One region of the Bradyrhizobium sp. 956_D2_N1_4 genome, then DNA from elsewhere that is predicted to be linked to it. Evidence: riboswitches for the same ligand, from Rfam matches in the RefSeq annotation. Region 1 holds a riboswitch; each other region holds the start of a gene.
The links. A riboswitch is a leader RNA that binds a small molecule or an ion and turns the genes downstream of it on or off. The one in region 1 is predicted to bind cobalamin.
Positions count from the first base shown of each region.

Region 2: another riboswitch for cobalamin. It lies ahead of AB7535_RS16775 (ribonucleoside-diphosphate reductase subunit alpha); the one in region 1 lies ahead of AB7535_RS07400 (energy-coupling factor ABC transporter permease).
Region 3: another riboswitch for cobalamin. It lies ahead of AB7535_RS06135 (TonB-dependent receptor); the one in region 1 lies ahead of AB7535_RS07400 (energy-coupling factor ABC transporter permease).

Region 1 covers NZ_CP197237.1:1,631,074-1,640,474, reverse strand. The annotation lists gene cobT (nicotinate-nucleotide--dimethylbenzimidazole phosphoribosyltransferase) at 1-983, opposite strand, end outside; gene cobF (precorrin-6A synthase (deacetylating)) at 994-1,743, opposite strand; gene AB7535_RS07400 (energy-coupling factor ABC transporter permease) at 1,790-2,467, opposite strand; cobalamin riboswitch at 2,505-2,722, opposite strand; gene cobA (uroporphyrinogen-III C-methyltransferase) at 2,741-3,499, opposite strand; gene AB7535_RS07390 (cobyrinate a,c-diamide synthase) at 3,496-4,806, opposite strand; gene cobM (precorrin-4 C(11)-methyltransferase) at 4,806-5,588, opposite strand; gene AB7535_RS07380 (cobalamin biosynthesis protein) at 5,585-5,953, opposite strand; gene cbiT (precorrin-6Y C5,15-methyltransferase (decarboxylating) subunit CbiT) at 5,950-7,131, opposite strand; gene AB7535_RS07370 (cobalt-precorrin-6A reductase) at 7,130-7,876, shown strand; gene cobJ (precorrin-3B C(17)-methyltransferase) at 7,852-8,586, opposite strand; gene AB7535_RS07360 (precorrin-2 C(20)-methyltransferase) at 8,583-9,314, opposite strand; gene AB7535_RS07355 (precorrin-8X methylmutase) at 9,317-9,401, opposite strand, start outside.
Region 2 covers NZ_CP197237.1:3,568,839-3,578,239, reverse strand. The annotation lists gene AB7535_RS16790 (TonB-dependent receptor plug domain-containing protein) at 1-43, shown strand, start outside; gene AB7535_RS16785 (DUF6925 family protein) at 61-1,071, shown strand; gene AB7535_RS16780 (hypothetical protein) at 1,133-1,711, shown strand; cobalamin riboswitch at 1,825-2,042, shown strand; gene AB7535_RS16775 (ribonucleoside-diphosphate reductase subunit alpha) at 2,165-5,068, shown strand; gene AB7535_RS16770 (ribonucleotide-diphosphate reductase subunit beta) at 5,079-6,233, shown strand; gene AB7535_RS16765 (GNAT family N-acetyltransferase) at 6,309-6,767, shown strand; gene ilvD (dihydroxy-acid dehydratase) at 7,180-8,904, shown strand; gene AB7535_RS16755 (tetratricopeptide repeat protein) at 8,891-9,401, shown strand, end outside.
Region 3 covers NZ_CP197237.1:1,320,738-1,330,138, reverse strand. The annotation lists gene AB7535_RS06165 (aquaporin) at 1-53, shown strand, start outside; gene arsC (arsenate reductase (glutaredoxin)) at 50-469, shown strand; gene AB7535_RS06155 (efflux RND transporter permease subunit) at 550-3,720, opposite strand; gene AB7535_RS06150 (efflux RND transporter periplasmic adaptor subunit) at 3,717-5,150, opposite strand; gene AB7535_RS06145 (FixH family protein) at 5,235-5,627, opposite strand; gene AB7535_RS06140 (hypothetical protein) at 5,730-6,095, opposite strand; cobalamin riboswitch at 6,327-6,534, shown strand; gene AB7535_RS06135 (TonB-dependent receptor) at 6,735-9,083, shown strand; gene AB7535_RS06130 (GFA family protein) at 9,222-9,401, shown strand, end outside.

The DNA of each region.
Region 1 (9,401 bases):
CGCACCAGCGGCAGCGCGATGGCCGCACCCGATCCTTCGCCGAGCCTGAGATCGAGGCTGATCAACGGCTGCACGTTCAGCGCACGCAACACCAGCCGATGCCCCTGCTCCGCCGATTGATGCGACGGCAGCAGGAATGGCTGGCACGACGGGTTCAGCCGTACCGCCGCCAGCGCCGCCACCGATACGATGAAGCCATCGATCAACACGGGAACGCGGGCTTGCGCAGCCGCAATGATGGCGCCGCAAATCGCCGCGATTTCGAGGCCGCCGACGGCGCACAGGATTTTTTCCGGCGAAGCGCCCGCAATGCCGTGATGCGCAATCGCCGCATCGATCACACCCGCCTTGTGCGCGCGGCCGGCCGCGTCGACGCCGGTACCGCTGCCCGCGATCTCCTCGGCACTGATGCCGAGCAGGCTCGCCGCAATCGCCGCCGACGTCGTGGTATTGCCGATGCCCATCTCGCCGAAGATCAGGAGATCGGGCCTGCCGGCTGCCGCGCGCGCGACTGCGCGCTGACCGGCTTCGAAGGCGAATGCCAGCTCCGTGGGGGTGAGCGCTGCTTCCACGCTGAAGTCGCGCGTGCCGCTGCGCGGCTTGTCGGTGACGATTCCTGCCATCTCCTCCTGTGCCAGCGTGCCGGCGTCGACGACCTCCAGGCCTGAGCCAAGCTCACGCGCCAGCACCGAGATCGCGGCACCGCCCGAGGCAAAATTCGCCATCATCGCGATGGTCACTCCTTGCGGATAGGCCGACACGCCCTGCGCGACGATGCCGTGATCGCCGGCGAAGACGATGATCGGCACTCGCGCAGCGCGCGGTTGCTCGGTCGCCTGCAGGCCCGCAAGCTCGACCGCAAGCTGCTCCAGCCGGCCGAGCGCGCCGGCCGGTTTTGTGAGTTGCGCCTGACGCGCGAGCGCCGCCTCGCGATGGACAGCGGAGACCTCGGGGCATTTCCGGGTGACCCATTCGGGGAGCATGCTGCCTCGCTTACGGCCTGCGCTTGAGAATGTAGCTGTCCATGATCCATCCGTGCCGCTCGCGCGCATCCTGTCGCGCGGCGACGATGCGCGGGCCGATCTCGGCCAGAACGCCCGACATGACGATCTGATCGTGCATACCGAGATAGGCGCCCCACCAGATGTGCAGCCCGGCTGGATCGAGCGACTGGAAAGCCGTGCCGCCGTCGAGCATCACCACCACGGTATCGACGCCCTGCGGCCAGCCGCCTTCGCGCAAGCGGCGCCCCGTCGTGACCAGGAAGGGCTCGCCGATGTCGTTGAGCGGCAGCGCATGCGCCGCGCACAGCGCCTGGATCGAGGTGATGCCCGGCACGACCTCGATATCAGGCAAGGGATCGAGCCGCCGCGCAATGCGCAGCGAGGAATCGTACAGCGAGGGATCGCCCCAGATCAGCAGCGCGACCTTGCCTTTACCTTCGAGATGGCTGGCGATCGTCCGCGACCACGCCGCGGCCACGGCATCGTGCCAGTCGTCCACGCCCTTGTGATAGTCCGCTTCACCGGCATCGCGCACAGGAAGATCGAACTCGGCAATGCGCGTCGTTGGATTGGTGAGTACATCCGCGCAGATCGTCCGCCTGAGATCTGCGAGATCGGACTTCGCCGTCCCCTTGCGCGGGATCAGGATGAGATCGGCCGCGTTGATGGCTTGAACGGCGGCGCGCGTGAGCTGCTCGGGATCGCCGCAACCGATGCCTATCAGGGAGAGTGTCAGCATCGTGAGTGCGAAGGGCGGCCATCACGGCCGCCCGTTCGCTTGTCTCTCAAGCCGCGTTATGCAAACGCGGGGTAACGAGGCCGGGCGCGGTGACGCCGCGCAGCGACTTCGCCAGCGCCAGCACACCGAGGTCGGCCAGCGGCTCGATCACGATGACGAGCGCGTAGGAGGCCGCGAAGGTCGCGATGTTGACGAGGTTGGTCGCACCGAAGCCCGAGCCATAGAGCGCCCAGAACGCAACCCAGGCGATGACGCCGGCCTGATACGTGGTCGACAGCGCCAGCGCCTGGCGATACCTGAGATCGACATAGGCGGTGTTGCGGGCAATGATCCGCGCGGCGATCGCCTGGATCCCGAACAGCGGCACCAGCAGCGTGGTGACGTTCATGCCGAATTGCGGCAGATCGGGCGGCTCGAAGAAGATGCCCTGGAACAACAGTCCGAACGCAAGGCCGAAGGCCGCGGGCGCTGCCCCAAACAGCAGGAACAGGGTCGAGCCGAGGATGAAGTGCACCTCGGAGACGCCCACCGGGAAGTGCGGCAGGATCTCGAAGAAGACGAAAACGAGGCCCGTGGTGGCGAGCGTCCGCGCCGCGAACGACGTGATGCCCTGCTCGCGCACGGTCTCGACCGCGAGCTTCAGCGCAACGCCGCCGACTGCGATGCCGGTTGCGTAACTCAACACGAGCTTGGCGCCCGATACGACTCCGGGTTCGATATGCATGGTTCAGTTCCTTCCTGCCGTCACACCCGACGGCCTTGGCCACAAGACATGCACGGCCGGTCTCCTGGCTCGCGGTTCACTGGGGTTCTCCGGCCTTCCCGGGCCTTGCGGCCCAGTGGCTGATCGGAGTCCCTCACCGCTTACAGTCGCGGGGGCGGCTGGGGTTTTGGGCGGCGCAACTGTCCGCCCACCCCCATTCCCGATTATGCTCCGGCGGTTTGCGCCGCCTCGAGCACCATGCGTCTCCTGTGTGCCCCTTTCGCCAGCCGGGCGTCAAGGGGCGAAGGGCGGCCGGGACGGTCCTGACGGATAATCGCCCGCCAGCGCGCCAAACAGGATCACCGCCGCCGTCGAGGCCGCGCCGCCCCGCGCAAGCTGTTCCGCCAGCTCGGCAATGGTGGTGCGGACCAGCCGCTCGTCGGGACGACCGAGGGATTCGGCGAACAGCGCCGGGGTATCAGGGGCGAGGCCGTGCTCGATCAATTTTGCGACAAGCGCCGGAAAGGTGCGCCGGCCCATATAGACGACGGTGGTCGCTTCGGGATCCGCCAGCGCCGCCCAGTTCAAATTCTGCGGCAGCTCGCCGGTGACATCGGCCCCGGTCACGAACTGCACCCGGCGCGAGGTGTGGCGCCGGGTCAGGGGAATGCCGGCTTGCGCGGCGGCGACACAGGCCGAGGTGATTCCGGGAATGATCTCGTAGCCGATGCCGGCTTCGCGCAGAGCCTCCAGCTCCTCCTCGAGCCGGCCAAAGATACCGGCATCGCCCGATTTCAGCCGCACCACACGGACGCCGGCCGCGGCGTAATCGATCAGCAGGCGGTTGACGTGGTGCTGCTTGGTCGAGGGCCGCCCTGCCCGCTTCCCGACCGCGACGAGATTGGCGCCGGGCCGGGCCAGATCGAGGATCGCGCCCGAGGCGAGGTCGTCATAGAGCACGACGTCGGCATCGCGCAGCCGCGCGGCGCCTTTGAGCGTGAGGAGCTCGGGGTCGCCGGGGCCGGCCGAGATGAAAGTGACAAAACCGCTCACCGATCCTCCGCGATCAGATGGAAGAACGTGCCGGTGGCTTGTCCCCGCCGCGAGCCGGTCTCGGCGATGATCGCGCCTGTTGCATCGTGCACGACCGCCAGCGGCGTATCCGGCTGCGCGACAATCGTCGAATAGTGGAACTCGTGACCGCGCAGGCGCGCGCCGACCTGATGGCCCGGCATCGGCGCGGCGAGCGCAGCGAGACGATAGCCGAGATGCATGCGGCGCTTGGCAAAGCTCGTCTCCAGTCCGAGCAGGCCCGTCATCTCATGACGGACGCCGTCGGCGTCGGTCAGAGCGGTTCCCAGCACCATATAGCCTCCGCATTCGCCGTGCACCGGCCGTGTGTCAGCGAAGGCGCGCAAGCCGCTGCGAAAGCGCGCATTGGCCGCGATCGTGCCGGCATGCAGTTCGGGATAGCCGCCGGGCAGCCAGCAGACATCGGCGCTCGCGTCAGGCGCTTCATCGGCAAGCGGCGAGAATGTCGAGATCTCGGCGCCGGCCGCGCGCCAGGCCTCCAGCATGTGCGGATAGATGAAGGAGAACGCGGCATCGCGGGCCAACGCAATGCGCTGCCCGGGCGGCGTCACGTTCATGCCGTTTGCCGCCGGTTGCGGCGAACAGCTTGCTGCCGCCCGCAGCACCGCATCGAGATCGACATGCTCGGCGACGAAGCGCGCGGCTTCGTCGATCAGCTTGCCGATCTCGGCCTGCTCTTCGGCCTGCACCAGGCCGAGATGCCGTTTCGGCAGGCTGATTTCTGCATGACGCGGCAGCGCGCCGAACACGGCGATGCCGGCGTCGTTCAGTGCACGCCGCACGAGATCTTCATGTCGCGGGCTGGCGACGCGATTGAGCACCACGCCGGCAAGGCGCACGCCGGCACGATAGTCGCGAAGGCCTGCGGCGATCGCCGCCGCCGTCTGCGCCTGTCCGGAAGGATCGATCACCAGCAGCACCGGCCAGCCCAGCATCTCCGCAATGTCGGCGGTGGCGCCGGTGCCGGAGACGCCGCGCGCGGCGACGCCGTCGAACAGGCCCATCGAACCCTCCGCGAGCACGACATCGGCATCAGTGCCGCGACCCACGAGATGAGCAATCGTCCCGCGATCCATCGCCCAGCTATCGACGTTGACGGAAGCGCGCCCCGTCGCAGCGGCATGGAAGGCGGGATCGATATAGTCGGGCCCGCTCTTGAAGCACTGCACGTTCAATCCGCGATTGCGCCAGGCGCGCGCCAGCGCCAGCGTCAGCGTGGTTTTGCCGACGCCGGAGGCCGGCGCCGAGATGACAAGCCCTGCCGGCATCACGATGCCTCCGGAAAGCGCGGATCGGCGCCGACCGGCCGATAGCGCCGATCGTAATCGGCGGCATAGAGGCGGCTCTCGTCAAAATCCGCCGCTCCAAGCGTCTTGCCAACCAGGATCAGCGCGGTGCGCTCCATCTCGGTGCCGACGGCGGCATCGAGCGTCGCCAGCGTGGCGCGAACGATGCGCTGGTCCGGCCAGCTCGCGCGCCAGACGATCGCGACGGGGCAATCCGCGCCGTAATGCGGCGTGAGCTCGGCGACGACCTTGTCGAGCAGATGGATCGACAGATGGATCGCGAGCACCGCACCGGTGGCGGCGAACGCCGCGAGCTTTTCGCCCTCAGGCATCGCGCTGGCGCGGCCCGGCGTGCGCGTCAGCACGACTGACTGGGCAAGACCGGGCAGCGTCAGCTCAATCTCTAGTGCAGCTGCTGCAGCCGAAAACGACGGAACACCTGGCGTGACCGTGTAGGGAATACCGAGCGCGCGCAGGCGACGAAGCTGCTCGCCCATCGCCGACCAGATCGAGAGATCGCCGGAATGCAGGCGGGCAACATCCTTGCCGGCGGCATGCGCGGCGGCGATCTCCGCGATGATCTCGTCAAGCGACAGCGGCGCGGTGTTGACGATCCGTGCACCGGGCGGGCAATGCGCCAGCACGCCCTCGGGCACCAGCGAGCCCGCATAGAGGCAGACCGGACAGGCCGCGATCAGGTCGCGTCCGCGCAACGTCAGCAAATCCGGAGCGCCCGGCCCTGCACCGATGAAGTGCACCGTCATGCGCCGTCTCCTTCCGCGATCGCGGCGGTCGCGGTGCGATCCCGCGAGACCGCCCGCGTCGCAATCAATCGCGCGCGAGGACCAGCGGCAACGAGCGCCGCGGCTTCGGCGACCGAGCCCGTGCCGAACTTCTCCGCGACGAGCTCCGATTGCGTCGGCGTCTCGATGCCGGCCAGCATGTCCGCCGGAACCGGCTTGATCGGCACGCCGCATTCACGCGCGAGCTGTTTGAGCGGCTCCGCGTCGGCCTTGTCGCTGACAGTCGCGACCGCCGCAAGGCCCTCGGGACCACCCGCCGCCAGCAGCGCCTCGCGCAGCGAAGCCAGCGTGACATCCTTTTTGAATCCGAGTCCGGCGACTTTCATCGAACCGCACTCCATTGCACCACGGGCCGCGACGCTTCCCAGGACCGGTAGCGGCCGAGCGGCGCGGCATGGGCAATCTCGACCCGCATCAATTCGCCGCCGTGGCGCTGGTGCAGTTCGCCGAGCAGCGCCTCCGTCTCCAGCGTCACCGCATGCGCGACGAGCCGCGCACCCGGCGCAAGCCGCGGCCAGATGGCATCGAACATCGCGATATCGAGACCGCCACCGATGAAGACGGCATCCGGCGCTTCCAACGCAGCAAAAGCTTTCGGCGCGCTCCCCGTGATGACAGTGATCCGATGCGCCAATCCGAACGCTGTTGCATTGCTGCGGATATTCGCGGCACGATCCTCGCGCGCCTCGATGGCGGTCGCCGTCCCGCCGCACAGCGCCCATTCCACAGAGATCGAGCCAGAACCCGCGCCGATATCCCACAGCCGCTCGCCGGGTCGCGGCGCCAGCGCCGAGAGCGCCAGCGCACGCACCGGCCGCTTGGTGATCTGGCCATCATGCATGAAGAGATCGTCGGTCAGGCCGGAGCTGCGGGGAATGCCTTGCCCGCCCCTCGCCTCGACGGCCACTGCGACCAGGTTTTCGGCGAGATCGCCCGCAAAGCTGTCGGCACGATGCTCAGCGATGCTTTCGCGCGGCCCGCCGAGCGCGGCGAGAGTCCAGAACGCCGAGGCGCCACAACCGCGCTCGCTCAGCCATTTCGCGAGATCACCGGCGGCCTTGCCGTCACGCACGAGGCAAATGATGCGCGCACCTTGCACGAGATGCGGTACGAGACGCTCGAACGGCGCGGCATGAAGCCCGAGACAGGCGATGGCTTCGAGGCGCCAGCCGAGCCGCGCGGCGGCGAGCGAGAAGGTCGATGGCGCCGAATGCGCGATCCACTCGTTGGCATCGAGCTTCTCGGCGACACTTGCACCCGCGCCGTGCCAGAACGGATCGCCGGAGGCGAGTACCACCGTCGGCCGGCCGCGGCAGCTCAGCACGATGTCTGCGTCGAACGGCACCGGCCACGGACGACCGCGCCCCTCCACGTCAGCAAACGCGAGATGACGCTCGCCACCAAAAACAGTTTCTGCCTTGGCAAGCGCCTTTCGGCTTGCCTCGGACAGCCCGGCAAGGCCATCTTCGCCGATACCGATGATGGTCAGCCAGGGATCAGCCATGACGCGCGCCCTCATTCTGGGCGGAACCGCCGATGCGAGCTTGCTCGCCGCGGAAGTCGCACGCGCGCGCATCGACGCCGTGTATTCCTATGGCGGCCGAACCCGCGCGCCCGCCGATCAGCCGCTGCCGACCCGCATCGGCGGCTTCGGCGGCGTGAGCGGGCTTGCCGACTATATTCGCCGTGAGCGCATCACGCATGCGATCGACGCCACGCATCCCTTCGCTGCCGAGATGAGCCGCCACGCGGTCCAGGCGTGCGCGCAAACGGGAACGCCGCTGATCGCGCTCGAGCGCGCGCCTTGGACGAAGGCGCCCGGCGACACCTGGATCGAAGTCGCCGACGTCACCGCCGCGCTCGCTGCGCTGCCCGAGACGCCGGCAAAAATGTTCCTCGCCATCGGCCGGCAGCACATCGCGCCCTTCGCGAGCAAGCCACAGCACACCTACACGCTGCGGTTCGTCGATCCGCCCGAAGCACCGCTGCCCTTCGCTGCGGACGTGATCGTGTCGCGCGGGCCATTCACGTTCGACGGCGAGCTCGAAATGATGCGCACGCGCGGCATCGCATGGATTGTCGCCCGCAATTCCGGCGGCGACGGCGCACGCGCCAAGATCGACGCGGCCCGCACGCTCGGCCTGCCCGTGATCATGATCGCGCGGCCAAAACTGCCCGAACGGTTGCGGGTTGAGAGCGTGGCCGAGATCATGCAGTGGCTCGGTCATCGCGCCTGCCTCGGGGCATAGACCCAGCGGCCGACGCGGCGCGTCTGCGAGTTGCCGACGATCACAAGCGTGCGCATGTCGGCCATCTCAGGCGTCGCTTCGTTCAGCGTGACGGTCTCGATCCTTTCATCAGCGGCGCTGATCGCGCGCGCGAAGATCACGAGGCGCTCGCCGCAGCCGGTGTCCTTCAACACCGCAAGCGCGCGGCCAAAACCCTCCGGCCGGCTTGCCGAGCGCGGATTGTACATCGCAATGGCAAAATCGGCTTCCGCGGCCAGCCGCAGGCGCTTCTCGATCACCGCCCACGGCTTGAGATTGTCGGAGAGATTGATCGCGCAGAAATCATGGCCGAGCGGCGCGCCGGCGCGCGCGGCCGCCGCCAGCATCGCTGTGATACCGGGCAAAACGCGAATGGGAAGCTCGCGCCATTGCGGCGCCTGTTCGAGCGCCTCGAACACGGCCGACGCCATCGCGAAGACACCGGGATCGCCGGAGGAGACGACGACGACCTGCCCGCCTTCGGCCGCAAGCCGCAGGGCCTCGCTCGCGCGCTGCAGCTCTTCGCGATTGTCGGAGGGGTGCAAGGTGAGCCCTGCCCGCGGCGGCACGCGCGCAACATAGGGCGCATAGCCCAGAATGTCGGTTGCGGCGGCAAGGGCGGCGGAGACCTCGGGCGTCACCAGCGCATCGCTGCCCGGCCCGAGGCCCGCGATGATCAGCGTGCCCGTCATTCGGCGGCGTCCAGATGCCGGCCCTTGCCGTGCACGAGCACAATCGCAAAATAGGGACAGTCGGCGGCATCGATATCGGCGAGCCGCACCACGCGCTCGCCCGGCATGGTGCCGCGCTCGACCAGCCAGGCATCGTCCAGCCGGCCGGCGGACGCCAGCGCGCGACGCACCTTTGCGAGATTGCGGCCGGTCTTCATGATGACCAGCGCATCGGAATCGCGCATGCGCCGCTCGAGTTCGTCTTCGGCGAGCGTCCCCATCAGCACCGTCGTCACGTCGTCGCCAAGCGCGATCGGCTGTCCGACGCCGTTCCAGCAGCCGACCATGCCGGGAATGCCGGCGATCACCTCGATCTCGACACGGCCTTGCAGGCGCGTGTGCAGATGCATGAAGGAGCCGTAAAAGTAAGGATCGCCCTCGCAGAGCACGACGACGTCCACCGCACGCGAAAGCCGCGCCAGCCGTTCCGCCCATTCGTCGTAGAAGCCGGCCAGCAGCTGCACATATTCCGGGCTATCGAAGGCGAGCTCCGTCGTAACAGGATATTCCATTGCGTATTCGGTGACGTCGGAGGCCAACATGCCTTCGACGATGCGGCGCGCCTGGCCGGGCCGGCCCTTCTTGCGAAAATAGGCGACATGCTTCGCAGCCCGCACCGTCCGGTCAGCGCGCACGCTCATCATATCAGGATCGCCGGGGCCGAGACCGCAGCAGATGATGCGTCCCATGGCTATTCGCTCCGGCTCGCCAGTGCATTCACGGCGGCGACCGTGATCGCGGAGCCGCCGAGGCGGCCCTCGACTGTCAGCGCCGGC
Region 2 (9,401 bases), 1.9 Mb from region 1:
CGTCTATGGCGGCATTCGCCTGGCGAATTACGACGTCAGATAGCGAGAGAGAGAAGCCTCATGACGACGGCCGATCCGCTCATGGACCTGATCGCAAGCCAGCTTGCCGACGCTGAGGCCGGCTGGAGCGTCGGCACGTTCGGTGCCATTGCCGAGTTCACACGCGAGCCCGGTGAGGCCTTCGATATGGAGCAGTCTCGCAACGGGATCAGCGCCGTGACGCAGAAGGGTGGGATACGCGTTGTCTCCCACCCGGATCTGCGCCTGATCGCATCGGAATCGCCGACCACGGAGAGCTGGAGCCACCGCATCGCGCTGTGTCTTCCGCATGAAGCCAGCGCCATGAGTGGTCGTACCGTGCTGACCGAGCTCGGTCCGGATATCGAGGCGCTCCTGACGAGGGATCGCAGCGGCATCCTGTTCGACCTTGGCCTCGGAACGTTGCAGGTCGACGCCTGCATCCGTGTCAGCGATGCCGATGCCGTCGCCGCGCTCAGGAGCCGCACGGGCCAATCCGTGTTCGCGCCCGAAAGCGACGCCATGCGGATCATTCTGGCCGCCAATCCGCACCGCGTCTTCATCAGCCGCATCGGGCGCGCCGAGGTATTCCAGCCGATCCCGCCGCCGGGCGGGCAAAGCCCTGACGGCCCGCACACCCACGTCTCGCCAAAGCTGCTTGCGCATCGCCGCACCCATGCCGCCACCGAGCCGCTGCCTGAGGGGTGGATCCCCTGCGCGCATCTCTATCCGGCCCATCCGCTCCGCGATCAGCTCGGCCGCAAGCGCGCTTTTCGGCCGGATCATCACGCAGCCTTCCAGGCGCTGCTCGAACTCTATGGGCTGCCGGAGCTGACGGCGTGCAAGAGGGCCGTGGTCGAGGCGGTCGCGAAGGGGCGGGGATCTGAGACGGCGACGCTTCCGCCCGATCGCACGGCGCGCGCCACCGTTCGCGTGGCCTTGCGCCAATTGGCGGCCAAGGAGCCGCACACCGTGACACTCGCCGCCTGGCTTGCCGCCTACGACCGGCGCGATCCAGCCGAGACTGAAGATCCCATGGAGGCTCTTCACTGAGTCAGACGTGATGCCGCGTTCCAGCAAAATTGTGCTACAAATCCCACAAGGAGATCGTTCCATGACTGTCACCATCCTGCCGCCCCACGCCGACCGTTTCCGCCTTCATCCGGTCGCGTCGCGCATCGCGCCGATGTTCTGCTTTGCACTGCTGACGGTGTCATGCGCGCTCGCGAGCTTCGCGCTTGCCTGCGCGACGCCGTTTGCGGCGTTCGCCGTCGTCGCCGCCGCGATGCTGCCGATGCGTCCGGCGCTGCTCGTCGTCACCGGCGCCTGGCTCGTGAACCAGACCATCGGCTTTGGCGTGCTGCACTATCCCATCGATGGCAGCACCATCGCCTGGGGCTTTGTCATCGGTGCTGCCGCGTTGCTGTCGACGGCAGCGGCATCGACCGTTCTCCGCCTGCTGCCGCAGGGCCGCACGCCGCTGATGCTGGCCATCGCGCTCGTCGCCGCCTACGCCGCCTATGAGCTCGCGCTGCTTGCCGCGACGCCGTTCCTTGGCGGAGAGGGCGCGTTCACTGCGGCCATCGTGACGCGCATCGGGCTGACCAGCGCCGTCTGGCTCGCCGGCCTCGTCGCCGCCTGCGAGATCGTCCGCCTGGTCGATCCGTTCGGGCGCGCGATGCGGAACGCGTAATGCTGGATGTGCGTCATCCCAAGGGTTGCGCGAGCCAGGCGGGAACTCCCGCATTCCACAGGGAACACCGCTTCCGGCCCGCAACGAATCGTTGACACCCGGCTGCATATGTCACCACATGTGGGCGTCACGGTTCCGCTGGATCGCAAGATTTAGTGGCTAAGAGGGAAGCCGGTGAACCGCGCGAGAGCGCGGAATTCCGGCGCTGCCCCCGCAACTGTCAGCAGCGAGCTGCTTCCGAACAATCGTCACTGGTGCCTTTCGCGCCGGGAAGACGGGAAGTGGGCGACGACCTGCGAGCCAGGAGACCTGCCGCGACGATCTGAACGTCCACGGGCGGGGTGTCCGGCGGTCGCTTGCACGCACCGCCCGGCAACTCTGCCGCCGGCGTTTCTGCAGCGTCCTTCCTTACAGCCCCGTTCAAACACAACGCGCGCATCACGGGGCCCTTTGATGTCACTCAACCTGCACGACGCGGACACCGCTTCCGCACCCATCGTTCATTTGCGTCCACAATCGCTTGCGCCTGCTTCGAGCGAGCCGGCCATGCAGATCATCCGTCGCAACGGCAAGGTCTCGCCGTTCGATTCCGCGAAGATCGCGGTCGCCATGACCAAGGCGTTTCTTGCGGTCGAAGGCACCAGTGCGGTCGCCTCGCGCCGCGTCCATGAGAGCGTGGAGCAGCTGACGGCCGAAGTCGTCGCTGCGTTGATGCGGCGGGCAGGCGAGGGACGCACCTTCCATATCGAGGATGTGCAGGACCAGGTCGAGCTCGCCTTGATGCGGAGCGAGCACCACAAGGTCGCACGCGCCTATGTGCTGTACCGCGAGGAGCGGTCGCGCCAGCGCGCCGAGGAGGCGGCCGCGGAAGCGACGCCCGCTGTCGCGCCGGCACTTCATGTCACGCTCGCCGACGGTTCGCGCGTTGGTCTCGACACCAAGCGGCTTGCGCTGATTATCGGCGAAGCCTGCGCCGGTCTCGACGGCGTCTCCGCGGCACCCGTGCTCACCGAGACCACCCGCAATCTCTACGACGGCATCAGCCAGGACGAACTGACGCTGGCCTCGATCATGGCCGCACGCACGCTGGTCGAGCAGGAGCCGAATTATGCTTATGTCAGTGCGCGCCTGCTGCTGGACAAGCTCCGCGGCGAGGTGCTGTCCTATGTCCATGCCGGGCCGACCTTCGCCTCGCAGGCCGATATGGCTGTGCGCTATGCCGAATATTACCCGGCCTACGTGAAGACCGGCATCGCTGCCGAACTGCTCGATCCTGAACTGGCCCGCTTCGACCTCGGCCGGATCGCGGCTGCACTCAAGCCCGAGCGCGACCTGAACTTCCAGTTCCTCGGCCTCCAGACGCTGTACGACCGCTACTTCCTGCACGTCCGCGGCAAGCGGATCGAACTGCCGCAAGCTTTCTTCATGCGCGTCGCGATGGGTCTTGCGGTGCGCGAGATCGACCGAGAGGCCAGGGCGATCGAGTTCTACGATCTGCTGTCATCGTTCGACTTCATGGCCTCGACGCCGACGCTGTTCAATTCGGGTACGCTGCGTCCGCAATTGTCGTCCTGTTTTCTCACGACAGTCTCGGACGACCTCGACGGCATCTTCAAGTCGATCAAGGACAACGCACTGCTGGCAAAATATTCCGGCGGCCTCGGCAACGACTGGACGCCGGTCCGTGGGCTCGGCGCCCACATCAAGGGCACCAACGGCGAGAGCCAGGGCATCATCCCGTTCCTGAAGGTTGCCAACGACACCGCGATTGCCGTCAACCAGGGCGGCAAGCGCAAGGGCGCGGTCTGCGCCTATCTGGAGACCTGGCACGTCGACATCGAGGAATTCCTCGACCTGCGCAAGAACACCGGCGACGACCGCCGTCGTACCCACGACATGAACACCGCCAATTGGGTGCCGGACCTGTTCATGCAGCGCGTCGATGCCGATGGCGAATGGACGCTGTTTTCGCCCGACGAGACGCCCGATTTGCACGATCTATACGGCGGGGCGTTCAAGACGGCTTACGAGGCCTATGAGGCCAAGGCGAAAGCCGGCGGCATGCGCGTCTTCAAGACCGTGCGCGCGAGCGACCTCTGGCGTCGCATGCTGACCATGCTGTTCGAGACCGGTCATCCCTGGATCACCTTCAAGGACCCCTGCAACCTGCGTTCGCCGCAGCGGCACGTTGGCGTGATCCACTCGTCGAACCTCTGCACCGAGATCACGCTGAACACCTCCGCCGACGAGGTCGCGGTCTGCAATCTCGGCTCCATCAACATGCTCAACCATGTCGGGCCTGATGGTGTCGACCAGGCCAAGCTGAAGCGGACGGTGACCACCGCCGTCCGGATGCTCGACAACGTCATCGACATCAATTTCTACACCATCCCGGAGGCGCGTCGCTCCAACATGCGTCATCGTCCCGTCGGGCTCGGCCTCATGGGCTTTCAGGAAGCGCTTCAGGTCCAGCGCATTCCGACCGCGTCCGACGCGGCAGTGGCGTTTGCCGACACCAGCATGGAGGCAATCTCGTTCCACGCGATCGAAGCGTCGTCCGATCTCGCCGCGGAGCGCGGACGCTATCCGAGCTTCGAGGGCTCGCTGTGGTCGAAGGGCGTCTTGCCGCTCGACTCCATCCAGCTTCTCGCCGACGCGCGCGGTGGTCTCGACGTCGATCGCTCCGCAACACTCGACTGGGATCGCCTCCGCGAGAAGGTCACGTCCAGCGGCATGCGCAACTCGAACGTCATGGCGATCGCGCCGACGGCGACGATCTCCAACATCTGCGGCGTCTCGCAGTCGATCGAGCCGAACTATCAGAACCTGTTCGTGAAATCGAACATGTCCGGCGACTTCACGGTCGTGAACGAGTTCCTGGTGCGCGACCTCAAGGCGAGGGGGCTTTGGGACGAGGTGATGGTCTCCGACCTCAAATATTTCGACGGCAGCGTCGGCCAGATCGACCGCGTTCCTGACGATCTGAAGGCGCTCTACGCCACCGCCTTCGAGATCGACAGCGCCTGGCTGATCGAGGCGGCCGCGCGCCGGCAGAAATGGATCGACCAGTCGCAGTCGCTCAACCTCTACATCGCCAATCCCTCCGGCAAGAAGCTCGACGCGCTCTACCGGCTGGCCTGGCGGCGCGGCTTGAAGACGACGTACTATTTGCGCTCGCGCAGCGCCACGCATGTCGAGAAATCGACGTTGAAGGGCACCGACGGAAAGCTCAATGCGGTGTCCGCGTCTGTGGCGGTGTCGCACGCGCCGATCGTGATCCCGACCGCAGCGGCACCGGACCTCGACGGCATCAAGGCCTGCCGGATCGACGATCCCGAATGCGAAGCGTGCCAGTGAGGAGATGACGATGCTCGACTGGTCCGATACCGAAACCACAGCAGCCGCTCCGGCCGCCTCAAGTCTAGCCACTGCACTGCGTCCGCAGAGCCAGCTCAAGCTCGAGCCGGCCGACCCGACCGGCCTAGGTGCGATCGACCGCGCCGGCGGCCGCGTCTCCGTCGACGAGAAGCGGATGATCAACTGCCGCGCCGACGTCAACCAGCTGCTTCCGCTGAAGTACAAATGGGCCTGGGAGAAGTATCTCTCAGGCTGCAACAATCACTGGATGCCGACCGAAGTTTCGATGCAGGCCGACATCGCGCTATGGAAGTCGCGGGACGGGCTGACGGAGGACGAGCGGCGCGCGATCAAGCGCAATCTCGGCTTCTTCGCAGCCTCTGAATCGCTCGTCGCCAACAACATCGTGCTGGCGATCTACCGTCACCTCACCAATCCGGAGTGCCGGCAGTACCTCCTTCGGCAGGCCTTCGAGGAGGCGGTGCACACCCACACCTTCCAGTATATCGTCGAAAGCCTCGGCCTCGACGAGGGCGAGCTGTTCAACATGTACCGCGAGGTGCCGTCGATCACGGACAAGGCGGCCTGGGCGCTCAAGCACACGCAGCACCTGGACGATCCGTCGTTCCAGACGGGGACGCCGGATAGCGACCGCGCCTTCCTGCGCGATCTCGTCGCCTTCTATGTCGTGTTCGAGGGGATGTGGTTCTATACCGGCTTCGCGCAGATCCTGTCGCTTGGCCGCCGCAACAAGATGGTCGGCATCGCCGAGCAGTACCAGTACATCCTGCGCGACGAGAGCATCCATCTCAACTTCGGCATCGACGTGATCAACCAGATCAAGATCGAGAACCCGCATCTGTGGACGGCGGCATTCCAGGACGAGGTTCGCGGCATGATCCGTGATGCGGCCGAGCTGGAGGCCGCTTACGGACGGGACACGATGCCGCGCGGCTTCCTCGGCCTGAATGCGGCGCTGTGCGAGCAGTACATGCACTTCATCGCCAACCGCCGCTGTGCGCAGATCGGGCTCGCTCCGGTGTTCGCCGAGGTCGAGAACCCGTTCCCGTGGATGTCGGAGGCGATGGACCTGAAGAAGGAGAAGAACTTCTTCGAGACCCGCGTCATCGAATACCAGAATGGTGGTGCGCTGACTTGGGAATAGCACCGATCATGACTATGCCGCGGGCGTGCCACCTGTGCTTAAACGGTGGCACGCGTGCGACAGCAGGGGGATGAGGTGGAGATCAGACGAGACGATCCGACGGCGCCCTATGTCGCCGACTTGTTGGCACATCATCTCGAGGAGCTGCGCAGCGTCATGGCCGAGCGCGCCTTCGCTCTCGATGCCACCGGCCTTTCGGCTGCCACCGTGACCTTCTGGACGGCTTGGCAGGACGATGTCCTGCTCGGGTTCGGTGCGCTGAAGGAGCTGGATCATACGCATGGCGAGGTGAAGTCGATGCGTGCCGCGCCGGCTGCGCGGGGCACCGGGGTAGGGCGCGCACTGCTGAGCCATATCATCGCTGAAGCCCGCAGGCGGCGTTACGTGCACCTCAGCCTGGAGACCGGCACGGCGGCCCTGCACGCGCCCGCCATCTCGCTCTATCGCAGCGCCGGTTTCGTCTCCTGCGCGCCGTTCGCCGACTATGAGGCAAGCCCGCACAACCAGTTCATGCGGCTCGACCTGACGGTTTGAGCTGGGCGCTTCGCGCTCATCACTCCCGCCTCAGGATGACGGGGTTGGTACTGCGGGCCGCCGCGACTCAGGTGAGGCACGCTCCGTTCCCGAGACCCGCGCTGGGGAGCGCCGGAGCGGCTTTGAAATCTCAGGTTGTGAATTGTCATAATCACGAGGGTATCGCAGTAAGCCAACCCGTGTCTTCCCGGTAACGATTGTGCTGTCCCTGCAACACTCATCTTGGATTAAACCCTTATCTCCGTCCGTTCGCATCAGCGCCGCTTTTTAGCCACACCCGAACATGAATAAAATCGCTCTAAAGTTTGAAGGGCATCGGCGGTCTTCGAAGGACGGGAAATCCCAAGGTCGATTCAAATCTTGGCTCTGATTTTTCGGGTCTGAAAGGGTTGGCCGGGGAAACTGGTTTGCGATGGACGCAAAGACCGACATCAAGCAGAGGCTGCCGAGCCGTCACGTGACGGAAGGCCCGACGCGCGCGCCGCACCGGTCCTATTTCTACGCCATGGGTCTGACCACCGAGCAGATCCACCAGCCCTTCGTCGGCGTCGCCTCCTGCTGGAACGAGGCCGCCCCCTGCAACATCTCCCTGATGCGCCAGGCCCAGGCGGTGAAAAAGGGCGTTGCATCCGCCGGCGGCACCCCCCGCGAATTCTGCACCATCACCGTCACCGACGGCATCGCCATGGGCCATGACGGCATGCGCTCGTCGCTGCCGTCGCGCGAGTGCATCGCCGATTCCGTCGAACTGACCGTGCGCGGCCACGCCTATGATGCGCTCGTGGGCCTTGCCGGCTGTGACAAGTCGCTGCCGGGCATGATGATGGCGATGGTCCGTCTCAACGTGCCCTCGATCTTCATCTACGGCGGTTCGATCCTGCCCGGCAATTTCCGCGGCCAGCAGGTCACCGTCCAGGACATGTTCGAGGCCGTCGGCAAGCACTCGGTCGGCGCCATGTCGGACGAGGACCTCGACGAGATCGAGCGCGTGGCGTGCCCCTCGGCGGGTGCCTGCGGCGCGCAGTTCACTGCCAACACCATGGCGACCGTCTCCGAGGCGATCGGCCTGGCACTGCCGTACTCGGCCGGCGCCCCGGCGCCGTATGAGATCCGCGACGCTTTCTGCACGACCGCGGGCGAAAAGGTCATGGACCTGATCGCCTCCAACCTCCGGCCGCGCGACATCGTCACGCGGAAGGCGCTGGAGAACGCCGCCGCCGTGGTCGCGGCGTCCGGCGGCTCGACCAATGCTGCACTGCACCTGCCGGCGATCGCGCATGAGTGCGGCATTAAGTTCGACCTGTTCGACGTCGCCGAAATCTTCAAAAAGACACCATATGTCGCGGATTTGAAGCCGGGTGGCCGTTATGTCGCCAAAGACATGTTTGAAGTAGGTGGCATACCGCTTCTGATGAAGACGCTGCTCGACAACGGATTTCTCCACGGCGACTGCATTACGGTCACCGGTCGAACGATCGCCGAAAACCTCAAAAGCGTTAAATGGAATCCGCACCAGGATGTGGTGCACCCGGCAGACAAGCCGATCACCGTCACCGGTGGTGTGGTTGGTCTGAAGGGCAATCTGGCGCCAGAAGGTGCGATCGTGAAAGTCGCGGGAATGTCTAACCTGAGGTTCACCGGTCCGGCGCGATGCTTCGACCGGGAGGAGGACGCCTTTGAGGCTGTCCAGAACCGCACCTACAGGGAAGGCGAGGTCATCGTGATCCGCTACGAGGGCCCCAAGGGCGGTCCCGGCATGCGGGAAATGCTCCAGACCACCGCGGCGCTGACGGGCCAAGGCATGGGCGGCAAGATCGCGCTCATCACCGACGGCCGCTTCTCCGGCGCCACCCGCGGCTTCTGCATCGGCCATGTTGGGCCGGAAGCCGCCATCGGCGGCCCGATCGGGCTGCTCGAGGATGGCGACATCATCGAGATCGACGCGGTCGCAGGTACCCTTAACGTAAAATTGAGCGACCAAGAGCTCGCCCAGCGCAAGACCAAATGGAGCGCTCGCGCGACTAACCACACGTCGGGTGCGCTCTGGAAGTATGCTCAGCAGGTTGGACCAGCGGTCGGTGGGGCAGTGACCCATCCGGGCGGCGCGCACGAGAAACAGTGCTATGCGGACATCTAGGCGTGCCATAGTTGCGTTTGTGTTGGGGGTCGGTGCGCTGGCCGCGCCGGCGCTCGCCTTTGACGGCTCGGCCAGCAAGGATGCGGCCCTCCCGGTCGTGACCACCTTGCCGGGCGCCGCGGGTGCCGTGCGCAGCAAGGTGGCGGCACCGGCGACCACGCCCCAGGAAACCTCGCTCAGCGCCCTGCAATATGCCGCCGAAGGCGGTCATCCCGGCGCTCAGTTCAAGCTCGGCCGCATGTATGCCGATGGCGACGGCGTCGCCCAGGACGATGTGCGCGCCTTCGAATATTTCAGCCGCATCGCCAATGCGCATGCCGAGGACAGCCCGTCGGCGCCGCAGGCGCAGGTCGTGGCCAACGCCTTCGTCGCGCTCGGCCGCTACTATCTGAGCGGTATCCCGAACTCGAAGATCAAGTCGGATCCGGACCGGGCGCGGGAGATGTTCTCCTATGCGGCCTCCTATTTCGGCAATGCGGATGCGCAGTACGATCTCG
Region 3 (9,401 bases), 310 kb from region 1:
TCGGACAGTCGAAGTCGCGCGGCCCTGTCCCAATTGCGGAGACGACCCGATGAACGTTACGATCTACCACAACCCCGATTGCGGCACCTCGCGCAACACGCTGGCGATGATCCGGCAGAGCGGCGCGGAGCCCACTGTCATCGAATATCTCAAGACCCCGCCATCGCGCGAGACGCTCAAGCAGCTGATTGCAGCGATGGGCATTCCGGTTCGCGCATTGCTGCGCGAGAAGGGCACGCCGTACAAGGAACTCGGCCTCGCCGACCCCAAATGGACCGACGACCAGTTGATCGACCAGATGCTCGCGCATCCCATTCTCATCAACCGCCCGATCGTCGTGACCTCGAAGGGCACGCGCTTGTGCCGCCCTTCCGAAGCCGTCGTCGATCTCCTCGACAATCCGGTCGGCCGGTTCACGAAGGAAGATGGCGAGGTGGTCGAAGCGCGCCAGGCAACTCACCGCCCCTAACGCTCCTCAGTCGAAATCCGCCGCGGTTTTTTTCACGCCGGAGCGGCGGTCGCCATGAAAGACGATCTCCGCTGGCCCGCCTATTCGGCGGCTTGCGACGCGCGCACGGTCCATTCGTCGGCAGGAGCCGATCGCTCGCCCGATGGAAGCCCCCGTCCCTTCACCAAGCCGAAAATTGCGGGGATCACGACCAGCGTCAGCAGTGTCGATGACGTCATGCCGCCGATCATCGGCACCGCAATGCGCTGCATGATCTCCGATCCGGCCCCGGTGCTCCACATGATCGGCAGCAGACCGGCCATGATGGCAACCACCGTCATCATCTTGGGCCGCACGCGCTCGACCGCGCCCACCATGATGGCGTCGTGGAGATCCCGGCGCGTCAGTGGCCTCCCTTCGGCGCTGCACCTGGCTTTCACCTCGGCCAGCGCATGGTCAAGGTAGATCAGCATGACGACACCCGTCTCGGCGGCGACGCCTGCGAGCGCGATGAAGCCGACCGCGACGGCGACGGACAGGTTGAAGCCGAGCCACCACATCATCCAGATGCCGCCGACCAGCGCGAACGGCAGTGACAGCATCACGATCAGGGTCTCGGTCATCGCCCGGAAGTTCAGGTACAGCAGCAGGAAGATGATCGTGAGCGTCACGGGCACGACGATCTTCAGACGGGCGGCGGCGCGCTGCAGATATTCGTACTGGCCGCTCCACACGACGTAGGTGCCGGCGGGAAACCGGATGCTCTCCGTCACGGCGCGTTGCGCGTCAGCGACGTAGCTTCCGATGTCGCGATCCCGGATGTCGACGTAAATGTAGGTCGCAAGCTGGCCGTTCTCCGTCCGGATCGACGTCGGCCCGCGCGCGGGCTCGACCTTCGCCACCTCGCCGAGCGGCACGGCGCCGCCCGACGGCATCGGCACCAGGATGTCGCTGGCGATGGCCTTGGGGTTGTCGCGAAGGTCGCGCGGATAGCGCATGTTCACGGTGAACCGCTGCCGTCCCTCCACGGTCGTCGTGACCGTCTGACCGCCGAGCGCGGCCGCGATGGTGTCCTGGACGTCCTGGATCAGGATGCCGTAACGGGCGAGCGCCTCACGGTCGGGAACGATCTCGAGATAATAGCCGCCGATGCCGCGCTCGGCGTAGGCCGACGAGGTGCCGGGTACGGTCTTGATGACGCGTTCGATCTGCTTCGCGAGTTGGTCGATCTCGGCGAGGTCATTGCCCATGACCTTGACGCCGACCGGCGTGCGGATTCCGGTCGAGAGCATGTCGATACGTGCCTTGATCGGCATGGTCCAGGCATTGGAGACACCCGGAAACTGCAACGCCTTGTCCATCTCGGCGATGAGACTGTCGACGGTTACGCCGGAACGCCACTGCTCCTTCGGCTTCAGGTTGACGATCGTCTCAAACATCTCGGTCGGAGCGGGATCGGTCGCAGTAGCGGCTCGTCCCGCCTTGCCGTAGACCGAAGCGACCTCCGGAAACGACTTGATGATGCGGTCCTGCATCTGCATCAGCTCGGCCGCCTTGGTGACCGAAATGCCGGGCAGCGTCGTTGGCATGTAGAGCAGCGTTCCCTCGTTCAGCGCCGGCATGAACTCGGTGCCAAGCTGGCGCGCCGGCCAGATCGTCACCGCAAGCACGACGAGCGAAGCCAGGATGACCAGCGTCTTGGCGCGCAGAACCCCCTTGATCACGGGACGGTAGATCCAGATCGGGACGCGATTGATGACGTTCCTGCTCTCGGGGACGATCCTGCCGCGGACGAAGATCACCATCAGCGCCGGCACCAGGGTGACGGACAGCAACGCCGCGGCGGCCATCGAGAAGGTCTTCGTGAACGCCAGCGGGCTGAACAATCGGCCCTCCTGCGATTCCAGCGTGAAGATCGGCATGAACGACACGGTGATGATCAACAGGCTGAAGAAGAGCGCGGGGCCGACTTCGGATGCCGCGTCGATCAGAACCTGCACGCGCGACTGATCGGGCCTCGCCCGTTCCAGGTGCTTGTGTGCGTTCTCGATCATGACGATGGCGGCGTCCACCATGGCGCCGATCGCAATCGCGATACCGCCGAGGCTCATGATGTTCGACCCCAGCCCGAGCAGCTTCATGGCGCCAAACGCCATCAACACGCCGACCGGCAACATCAGGATCGCGACGAGTGCGCTGCGGACATGCAGAAGGAACACGATGCAGACGAGCCCGACGACGATGCTCTCCTCGAACAGGGTATGCTTGAGGGTATCGATGGCCGCGTAGATCAGGTTCGACCGGTCGTAGACCGGCACGATCTCGACCGATTTCGGCAGGCTGCTCGCGATCTCCCTGAAGCGCTTCTTGACGTTTTCGATGACGTCGAGGGCATTGACGCCGAACCGCTGCAGCACGATGCCGCTCGCAACCTCGCCCTCGCCATTCAATTCGGCGATGCCGCGCCGCTCGTCGGGCCCGAGCTCGACGCTGGCGACGTCCCGCAACAACACCGGCGTGCCGTTGCTCGTCTTCAGCACGATGTTGCCGAGATCGTTGATGCTCTTGATGTAGCCCTTGCCGCGGATGACGTATTCGAACTCGGAGAGCTCGACGGTGCGGCCGCCGACGTCGGCGTTGCTGGCGCGGATCGCCTCACGTATTTTCTGCATGCTGATGCCGCGGTCGCGCATCCGCTGCGGGTCGAGGACCACGTTGTACTGCTTGACGAAGCCGCCGACGCTGGCGACCTCGGCGACGCCTTCGGCCTTGGCCAGCGCGAATTTCAGATTCCAGTCCTGGATCGTGCGCGTGTCCGCCAGGTTCAATTCCTTCGATACCACGGCGTATTGGTAGACCCAGCCGACGCCGGTCGCGTCGGGTCCGATGGTCGGGGTGACGCCGGCGGGAAGCCTGGACGCCGCGCCGTTCAGGAATTCCATGACGCGCGACCTCGCCCAATAGATGTCGGTGCCGTCCTCGAAGATCACGTAGACGAAGGAAACGCCGAAGAACGAGAAGCCGCGTACGACCTTCGATTTCGGCACCGTGAGCATCGCCGTCGTCAGCGGATAGGTGACCTGATCCTCGATCACCTGCGGCGCCTGGCCGGGATACTCGGTGTAGACGATGACCTGCGTATCCGAGAGATCCGGGATCGCATCCAGCGGAAGGTGAACCAGGGCATAGAGGCCGGCGGCGGCCGCGAAGCCGGTCCCGAACAGCACGAGCAGCAGATTGCGCGCCGACCAGGCGATGATGCGGGCGATCATTTGTGATCTCCCGTTGCATTGCCAGGGCCGGCGTCGGTGGCCTGGGATGCCGCCTCGCCAAACCCCTTCAGCGCCGCCTTCAGGTTGCTTTCCGCATCGATCAGGAAGTTGGCGGAGGTCACCACCGCCTCGCCGTCCGCGAGACCATGGCGCACCTCGACATAGCCGCCGCCGCGACGGCCGAGCTTGACTTCCCGCGGTTCGAAACGCCCTTCCCCCTTGTCGACGAGGACGGCCTGCCGGCTGCCGGTGTCGAGCACCGCGCTGTCCTGTATCGCCAGGACGGGCGCGGCATCGGCCGTGTCGATATCGGCATCGACGTACATGTCGGGCAGCAGCACCGCGTCCGGATTGGCAAGCTCGATCCTGATGCGAACGGTTCGCGTGTCGCGGTTCACCTGCGGATAGACGACGGCGATTGTCCCGGTGAAGGTTCGGCCGGGGAAACTGCGCGCGCGCACCGCGACTGACTGCCCCACCGCGATGTTGCCGAGATCGCGCTCGGCCACGTCGACCAGCGCCCAGACCACCGAGGTGTCCGCGATCCGGAACAGGACGTCGCCGGGATTGGCCCGCATGCCTTCGATCGCGTTGCGTTCGAGCACGACCCCGTCGCGCGACGCAGACCAGCGTATGGCCACGGGCGCGGTGTGCGTCTTGTCCATCTCCGCGATGACGGACTCGGGAACGTCGAGATTGACCAGCCGCTGCCGCGAGCCGCGGCCGTACATCTCGACACCGCCGACCGTCCTGGAGGTGATCGTCGCGAGATATTCCGCCGCCGCGGACGCCACCGCCGAACTGTAGATTTCCATCAGCGGCTGGCCGGCCTTCACGCGCGTGCCGGTCGTCACGTCGGCGACCTTCTGCACGAAGCTCTCGGCGCGCATCGCGATCACCGACACGCGGCGTTCATCGAGCTGGATCGTGCCGGGCGCCTTCACCGAGACCCGGATCGGGCGCCGCGCGACGGGCTCGGACTTCACGCCCGCGCGCTGGATCTTGCCGGGCGACAGCTTCACCGTGCCGTCGTCGGTGTCGTCGCCTTCGTAAACGGCGACATAGTCCATCCCCATCGGATCCTTCTTTGGGACGGGCGACGTGTCGGGCAGCCCCATCGGATTGCGGTAGTAGAGGATTTTTCGCGGCGAAGCCGCTTGCGCCTTCGGTAGCGCCGGCGCGACGGCCGCTCCATCGTCGTCGTAGACCGGCACATAGTCCCGCCCGCGGTCGTCCTTCTTCTGACCCGCAGACCAGAGCGGCGCACCGCTTGGATCGCGGTAGTAAAGCGGCGTTCGCTCCGCGCCAGCCGCAGCCGATGATATGTCGGCCTCAGCGAGCCAGCCCGCACCGTTCGAATGCCAGTAGTAGCCGGCCAGGACCAGGCCACCGCCCAGCGCAAGAGCCGTCAGGAGACGCAGCGTTTTCATATGGTGTATCCGCGCGCCCGGGAGCGCGCGTCCGTGTGAAGGAAAAAGGGGAATGTCGGGCGCCGCCGGGCAGCGCCCGAACGCTCACTTGACCGCCGTGACGATCACCTTGCCGGTGACGGTCTCCGGTTCGCCCTGCACCTTCACGGACAGCGTCATCTGGTAGCGTCCAGCCATCGGCAGGTCCGTCTTGAAGGCGTACACACCCGGCTCCCTGGACGGCAGCGGCGCGACCGCCGATTCCATCTCGGCCATCCCGTCCGGGGCCATGTCGAGGCGGCTTTTGAAGATGACTGCGTCCGGTATCGGCTTGCCGGTCTGCTTGTTCGTCAGGCGAACGGCGAGCGTGACGTCTTCGCCCTTCTTCATCTGCGGAGTGACGGGCTCGAAGGCGTAGTCGCCCGCGCCCGCCATCGCGGCGGAAGCGGCAAGCGAAAGGGTGGCGGCGAGAGCCGCGGTGCTGATTTTGGAAAGCATTGTCCTGTCCTCATGAATTGATCTTTCGCCGTGGCGCGTGAAGCGCGCACGTCAGTCGTCGTCGCGAGCAGGCACGCCGCTCGCGTCTCGGGCTTTGCGAGATCAGATTCGAGGAGGTCGGAAAGGAGGACTGCCGCCGCGGAAGGAAACGACCTGATCCGGGGGAATAGCCATCGTGCTGGCCATGACGGCGAGACGTTCGAACGCCACGGGCCTGACATCACCGAGCGCGATGATCCCACCGACGCAGCAGAAGCCCATCCCGCACTTGTAGCCGCCGCTATGGGAGCCCGTTCCCTTCATGTCGGGACAACAATCGTCCATCGACATGTCGGCGTCGCCGCTCATGTGCATGGCCGTCTGCATGCCATCCGACGACATTGCGAGGTTCGCCGCGGACGCGCCAACCGGCAGCATCGCCAAGGATATGGCGATGGCGACTGCCAGGATGGTACGGACGAACTGCATCAATATCGACTTACCTTGTCGGGCCGGAACTCGGCCTCAGTAGCATACTCGGACACCAAAGGCAGTTATTGATCGTGGTCAAGCGTTCGTTACCCAGGCTCGTCCGGAGGCCGGGTTGGACGTTTCGACGCGGTCCTTCGGACTATCGTGCAAAACAGCAACACAAGGCCACCATCGACCGACCGGCCCGTCCAGCAGCCCGCGCGGATGTTGACGCGCTCATCCCCTGATGCCAGTTTCGTGATCGGTAGTGTCCGCAAGGACTCTTCAAGGGAATGCGGTGCGTCCACCTCAGTGGGCAATTCCGCGGCTGCCCCCGCAACTGTAGGCGGATAGCCGACGACCAAACGAACCACTGGAGCCCCGCTTGGGCCTCTGGGAAGGTGGTCGAAGGCGATGACCCGCGAGCCAGGAAACCTGCTACCAGCCATGGTCACGCGCGAACGCATTGGGCGGGGTGCCCTGATGTCGGACAAGTAGCCGGTGCATCCGCCGCCTGGGGCGAAGGTGGATGACTAAGGCAACCGCGGTGACGGTTTGTTTGCGTCGCCGCAGAGCGTTGTCGTGCAAAATCTTCATTTCCGTGCTGGCGCAAGGCCAGCGTTATCGCGTGCTTTCCTGATTACTCTGCTCTCGTCGGTGTCCTTGTCGTCCGCGGCGCTCGCGCAAAGCGCGGCGCAGGACAACCGCTCCCGGGAGGTCGGCCCGGTGATCGTGTCGCCGCCTGCGCCGCGACAGGCTCCTGCCGTCAGCCCCGGCACTCAGAAGCAGCGCGCGGCCCGGCGCGCCGCGGGACGCAATCGTGGCGCCCCTGCTGTCGCCGTTCCGGCCGCGCAAGCTCCGAGCGGGCCGGTACAGACGCCGCTCAATACGGCAGCCGTCACCGACGTCGGCTCCCGGCTCGGCATCACGGCGCGCGAGATGCCGGCGACCGTCGAGGTCATCGGTCAACAGACGATGCAGAACCTGGGCATCCGGACCACGACCGACGTCGCCAAGGCTGCAGTCGGCGTCACCGGCGGCGATGCGCCCGGCGCGCCCGCCATCTTCTCGATGCGTGGCTTTTCCGGCGACCAGATCTCCACGCTCTACAACGGAATCCCGATCGGGCCGTCGACCATGACCGGCCGTCCCATGGACGTGGCTGGTCTCCAGCAGGTCGAGATCATCAAGGGACCGGACTCGCTGGTGGCGGGCCTCGGTGCGACCGGCGGCGCCATCAACTACGTGAACAAGGCGCCGCACACCGGACCAATCGTCAACGACGCCTTCACTTCCTACGATTCCTTCAACGGCTATCGCGCCGGTTACGGATCGGGCGGCAGCACGCTGATCAACGGCCTCGACTACCGCTTCGACATCAGCCATTTCAACAACAAGGGCTTTATCGACGACACCTATTCGAAGCTCAGCAACGTCTCGGGCCAGCTGAACTATCGCGTCAACGAGAACCTGAGGATCTGGGGCGCGACCGAATACAGGCAGGACAACGACCGCTTCTACTGGGGGACGCCGCTGGTGCCGGCGAACGCGCCGGGCATCGTGCCGACGTATGGCGTCGTCTCCGGCCTCTGGAGCAACTATTACCTCGGCGGCGGCACGCCGGTCCCGGTCACCATCGACGCGCGCACGCTGACCACGAACTACAACGTGCTCGACAATCACAGCGGCGCCAACGAGCTCTGGCTGCGCAGCGGCTTTCAATGGGACATCACCAACAACATCTCGCTGAAGAGCCTGGTCTATGGCTATGACGCCCACCGGCACTGGTTCAACAACGAGATCTCGTCGTTTGACCAGACCGTAGGCAATTTCGCAGGCGCGCAGAGCATCTACCGCGAGCGCCTGGCGCTCGATCACGCGCAGCGGCTCTACGGCAACATCACCGACCTCACCGTCAATTCCAATCTCGGCGGAATGGACAATCGCTTCGTCGCCACCGTGGCGGCGAGCAGCAACCAGTTCAACGTCTCGCAGGACACGCTGTTCTTCAATGACTACGTCGACCTCCTCAATCCGGACCGCGGCCTCTACGGCCCGCGCAGCGACGAGAAGATCTACACCCATCTCGACACCGCCTCGCTGTCGTTCGAGGACCGGCTCAAGCTGACCTCGACCTTTGCGCTGATCGGCGGCATCCGTTTTGAGAATATCGAGCTGTCGCGGACCCGCTTCGACGAGAATGGCCTCCTGAAAGCCAACTATCCTTTCTCGAAGACGTTCAATCCGGTCACCGGACGCATCGGCTACACCTGGGACATCGCGCCCGGCGTGATGCTTTACAGCCAGTACGCGACGGCAGCCGACCCGACGGTGGCGAACATCTTCATCCTCAGGCCCACGACGCCGCTGCTGCTCACGACGTCGCGGACCTACGAGACCGGCGTGAAGCTGCTGTCGGCCGACAGGCGCGCGGAGGCCACGTTCTCGGCCTTCGACATCGAGCGCAAGAACGTCTACGTCCCCGAAAGCGGCATCCTCTTCAACGTCGCCGGCAAGATGGCCTCCAAGGGCGTCGAGATCGCCGCCGCGGTCAATCCGGTCGCGGGCCTGAAACTATGGGGCAACGTCGCCTTCGTGCAGTCGCGCTTCATCGACTTCACCTATGTCGACGGCAATGGCGACTTCCAGTCCTATTCGGGCAAGACGCCGCCCAACGTTCCCAACTTCATCGCCAACGCCGGCGCCTCCTATCGCTTCGACACGAAGCTGCCGGTCGAGATCGGCGGCCTCGTCCGTCACGTCGGCGACCGCTTCAACTTCCAGGACAATCTGGTCACGATGGACGCCTACACGATCTTCGACGCATACGCGTTCGTCGATATTCCAAAAGCCTATTTCCCGGGCGTCGACCAGACCCGGATCAGCTTTCGCGTGAGGAACCTGACCAACAAGCTCTACGCGGCCTGGGGCGATCCGGGTTACACCGACCAGATCATCCTGGGCGCGCCGCGCAGCTACGAGATCGCGGCTTCGTTCAAGTGGTAGTCGCGGATCACCTCGCCCGCGCCGTGGCAGGAGTTGTCACGCGACAGTAGGACGCAATCGCAAATCGATTGCGCCGTTGAAGCCGCAGGTCTCGAGAGCTATCGATCAACGAGACCTGTCTTCCATCGGGAGGAACGCATGAGCACCATCACCGGCGGTTGTCACTGCGGCGCGATCCGCTATCAGGTCGAGGGCGAAGCGATCGTGCACGCGCTGTGTCACTGCCGCGATTGCAGGCTTCACGCGGGCGCTCCCGTCGTCGGCTGGACGATGTACGCGGACGATGCCGTCAAGGTGACCAAGGGCGAGCCCAAGGTG